2 regions of the Weizmannia acidilactici genome follow, and region 1 is predicted to be linked to the other one. Evidence: riboswitches for the same ligand, from Rfam matches in the RefSeq annotation. Region 1 holds a riboswitch; the other holds the start of a gene.
What was found. Region 1 has a riboswitch for FMN ahead of ribD (bifunctional diaminohydroxyphosphoribosylaminopyrimidine deaminase/5-amino-6-(5-phosphoribosylamino)uracil reductase RibD). Riboswitches for the same ligand answer to the same signal wherever they lie in the genome.
Positions count from the first base shown of each region.

Region 1 (2,201 bases):
TTTTCCCCAATTCCAGCAAAACCTCCCGGATAGAGAGGGTATCATGGGGCTGCCGGATGACTTCAACGCCCATTTGTTTAAGCGACATTTCTTTGTCAATTGGCGCTTCTTTTCCGCAAAAAATGACGGATGGAGCATCCTTGTTAATCACCGCTGCTTCCGGCAGTATGCGTAAATGGGTGTCTAATACAATGCGAATAGGATTTTTCCCTGATTTGGGCAAACGTGAGGTAAGAAGGGGGTTGTCATGAAGAACGGTTTGAATGCCGACGAGAATGGCATCATGCCTGCTTCTTAACTGGTGAACATCCATTCTTGCCTGTTCACTTGTAATCCATTTGCTGTCATGGGTTTCGGTTGCAATTTTTCCGTCTGCCGACATGGCGGTTTTGATGGTGACAAACGGCATTTTCGTTTCAATAAAGTGGTAAAACGGCCTGTATAATGTTTCGGCCTGCTCCCGGCAGATCCCGGTTTCAACTTCGATTCCCGCCTGTTTCAGCTTTTCAATTCCTTTTCCTGCCACAAGCGGGTTCGGATCCCGGGCAGCCACATAGACTTTTTTGATTCCTTTTTCAATTAAAAAGTCGGCGCATGGGGGCGTCTTCCCGTAATGGGAACAAGGCTCCAATGTCACATATACTTCCGCGCCTTGTGCAAGTACACCGGCCTGTTCCACAGCCAGTCTTTCAGCATGCTTTTCCCCGGCTTTCAAATGGGCGGCCATGCCGGCAATTCTGCCGTTTTTCACCACGACACTGCCCACCGGTGGATTCGGGGAAGTCTGGCCAGAGACGCTTTCAGCCAAACGAAGCGCCAGTTGCATATATTCTTCTTTTCGCAATCCACATTTCCTCCTGTTTAAAATTCCGCCAAAGAACCGAACCATAAAAGCAAAAAACCCGCACGGAGGTTGTGCGGGGCAAAACGGCATGATGAAATACACGTTCCATTCAAATTGTTAACGCGTCATCCTTCTCCCATCCAGACTGTCACTGTCGGCTTTGGAATTTCACCAAATCCACCATATTCCGGGAATATGGGTCACGGGCTTTGAGGGAACCCTCATCACCGCCGGTCGGGAATTGCACCCTGCCCCGAAGGAAAAATTATTCGACTGTTAACAATTTTAACATATTGTTTGGATTTTTTCAGTTCATGATTGAAATTTAGTTCATAAGTCCTATTATACATTGAACCTGAAGTGCATAATATCGCCGTCCTGAACAACGTAATCTTTTCCTTCCAGGCGTACTTTTCCGGCTTCTCTGGCTGCGGCAATGCTGCCATACTGGATCAAATCCTCATACGACACCGTTTCCGCACGGATAAAGCCTTTTTCAAAATCGGAATGGATGATGCCGGCGCATTGCGGAGCTTTCATGCCTTTTTTGAATGTCCAAGCCCGTACTTCCGGTTCGCCGGCCGTAAAATAAGTGGCAAGCCCGAGCAGACTGTAGGCGGCTTTGATCAGCTGGTCCAGCCCCGATTCCTTGATGCCGAGTTCGGCTAAAAACATCTTTTTCTCGTCATCTTCCAGTTCGGCAATTTCTTCTTCAATCCGTGCACAAACCACGATGACTTCCGCGCCTTCATTTTTTGCATAATCGTGTACCTGCTGGACATACGGGTTGCCGGAAGGATCCTGGATATCCCCTTCACCGACATTGGCGACATAAAGGACAGGTTTGCTCGTTAAAAGCTGGAACCCTTTTAAGATTTTTTGCTGGTCTTCTGTCAGTTCGACAGATCTAGCCGGTTTTTCCGCTTCAAACGCTTCTTTTAATTTGGCGAGCACTTCGTATTCCGCAACGGCATCTTTATCTTTTTGTCTGGCAATTTTTTCGACGCGGCCGATCCGTTTGTCCACCGTTTCGAGATCGGCAAGGATGAGTTCGAGGTTGATCGTTTCGATATCACTGATCGGATCAACTTTTCCGGCTACATGCGTAATGTTTTCGTCTTCAAAACAGCGCACAACGTGGCAGATCGCATCCACCTGCCGGATATGGGACAGGAATTTGTTCCCGAGGCCTTCGCCTTTGCTTGCGCCTTTTACTATCCCGGCAATATCAGTAAATTCAAAAGTTGTCGGGATGGTTTTTTTCGGATGGTACAGTTCCGTTAGTTTATCGAGCCGTTCATCCGGCACTTCGACCATGCCGACATTCGGGTCAATCGTGCAAAACGGATAGTTTGCG
Region 1 is NZ_BKZR01000041.1:2,785-4,985, forward strand. It holds gene ribD (bifunctional diaminohydroxyphosphoribosylaminopyrimidine deaminase/5-amino-6-(5-phosphoribosylamino)uracil reductase RibD) at 1-844, opposite strand, end outside; FMN riboswitch at 969-1,109, opposite strand; gene ychF (redox-regulated ATPase YchF) at 1,187-2,201, opposite strand, start outside.

Region 2 (2,201 bases), on a different contig from region 1:
TTTACAATTATATAGAAATGAAGGCACTCCTCTGCACGCAGTTTTATGCAGAAGGATGCCGGTTTTTCTTTATCCGTTGCCATTTGCGCAAATAGATTGAACCAGCGGGGAGGAATAAAGATGGCAAAATTTACAATTGTGGACAAGGACACATGCATCGCTTGCGGGGCTTGTTCCGCAAGCGCTCCAGATATTTTCGACTATGATGACGAAGGTCTATCTTTTGTGATCTTAGATGACAATAAAGGCATTGCGGAAGTTCCGGAAGTTTTAGAGGATGATTTAATGGACGCGTTTGAAGGTTGCCCGACGGAATCCATTAAAATTTCCGACAAACCTTTTGACGGCGATCCTTTAAAATATGAATAAACCTCCACCGAAAAAGCAGGCATCATTTCATGCCTGCTTTTTCATTATATTTTTTTTATGCCGGTTGTAGACTGCTTGTCAATCCAGTTTTTCATCTTTGTAAACATTAGCATGAAGAGTATCGTGACGATCACGCCTTTTACAAGGTTAAACGGCAGCACGCCGGCGACAATATATTGCTTTACATTGCCGACCGAAAAATTCATAAAATACAGATAAGCGGGAAGAATGACAAAATAATTTAAAATGCTCATGAAAACGGACATGGAAACTGTACCGGCGATTAAACCGACAGTCATCCCTTTTTTCGTCCGCATCCTCCTGTAAATAAAGTAGGTCGGCAGCACAAACAGTATGCCGGCAAAAAAGTTTGCCGCATTCCCGATCGGCACGCCCGCTTCACTGCCGAGCGACAGGTAGTTCAGGATGTTTTTGATCAATTCGGCCACCACCGAAGCCATCGGGCCGTAAAGAAGTGCAGCCACCAATACCGGTACGTCGCTGAAGTCCACCGTTAAGAATGATGGGAACGGCGGAATCGGAAATTTAATAAACATAAGAATAAAAGCGAGTGTACTAAGCAAAGCGATGGAAACAAATTTTTTTAAATCCCATTTTTTCATGTGAACCCTCTCTCCTTATGATCGATTTATCATCTTAAGGAAGAAAGGTGCCGTGGACGGCCAAATGAAAAGCCCCTGACAAATGTCAGGGGCTTTGTTTAGGCACAATCCAAATAAGCGTTTAACGGTACCGTATTAAACACTGGCAACCTTTATCTTCTCTCATCCAGACTATACTGTCGGTTTTGGAATTTCACCAAATCCTGCCGGAAATACCGGCTCGCGGACTGAAAGGCTATGCCTTATCACCGCCGGTCGGGAATTTCACCCAGCCCCGAAGATAAATCGTATGAAATTTTTACTACAATTTATTATACATAGATGCCCCAGATTTGTGAAGCAGTTTATACGATATTTTCTATCGATTGTTCCCGTTTTCTATCTCAAGTACCTGCCCGGCATAGATTTGGTCGGTACGCATGTTGTTCCAGCTTTTTAACCTGTCCACGCTCGTATGGTAAAGCAATGAAATTTTCCAAAGCGTATCGCCTTTTTTTACGATATAGGCTGCATGCCCCGGTGCCGATGCGGCGGCAATCCCGTACGGATCATGGGCTTTGGCAGACACCAACTGCCCTCGTTCACCCGCACCGAAAACAAGAAACGGATCAATGGCATTCTTTTTATCCAGGGTCCATTTCCCCGCATGCACCTCAAAATGAAGATGGGTGCCCGTTGAATCGCCGGTCGTGCCCATATAGCCGACCAAACCGCCCATTTCTATGCGCTGTCCCTTTTCTACCACCCTTTCGTCAAGATGGGCATAAACCGTTTCATACCCGGAAGGATGCCGGATGAACACGACATTTCCGTAAGAAGCTGAATAATACGAACGGATGACGATACCTTTGTCGGCACTGAAAACTTTTTCCCGGTATTTGCCGGCAATATCAATCCCTTTATGTGCCCCTCCCCTCGTATGGAACGTATCGCTGATCGTGCCACCAGCCGGGAAAATCCAATTTTTTGTCGTTTCACGTATATCGTTTTCAGACGCCAGACTTTCCCTAGCGCCCAAGACGATGCATGCCGCAGCAATGGACGCATGAACGAACATCTTTATGTAACCCGGCATTGAACCCACCTCGATTCCAGCTTTCACCAAATTGTTTTCATGCAAAACTACCATTTAGCATGCGCAGAAACGAAAAAAATATGCAAAAAAAAAGCTTGTCCCCCTAATAGGATCAAGCTTTTTTCGGCAGGAAA
Region 2 is NZ_BKZR01000004.1:22,594-24,794, forward strand. It holds gene GBH70_RS02200 (ferredoxin) at 121-369, shown strand; gene GBH70_RS02205 (ECF transporter S component) at 414-992, opposite strand; FMN riboswitch at 1,143-1,278, opposite strand; gene GBH70_RS02210 (peptidoglycan DD-metalloendopeptidase family protein) at 1,351-2,067, opposite strand; gene GBH70_RS02215 (ATP-binding protein) at 2,180-2,201, opposite strand, start outside.
Region 2: another riboswitch for FMN. It lies ahead of GBH70_RS02205 (ECF transporter S component); the one in region 1 lies ahead of ribD (bifunctional diaminohydroxyphosphoribosylaminopyrimidine deaminase/5-amino-6-(5-phosphoribosylamino)uracil reductase RibD).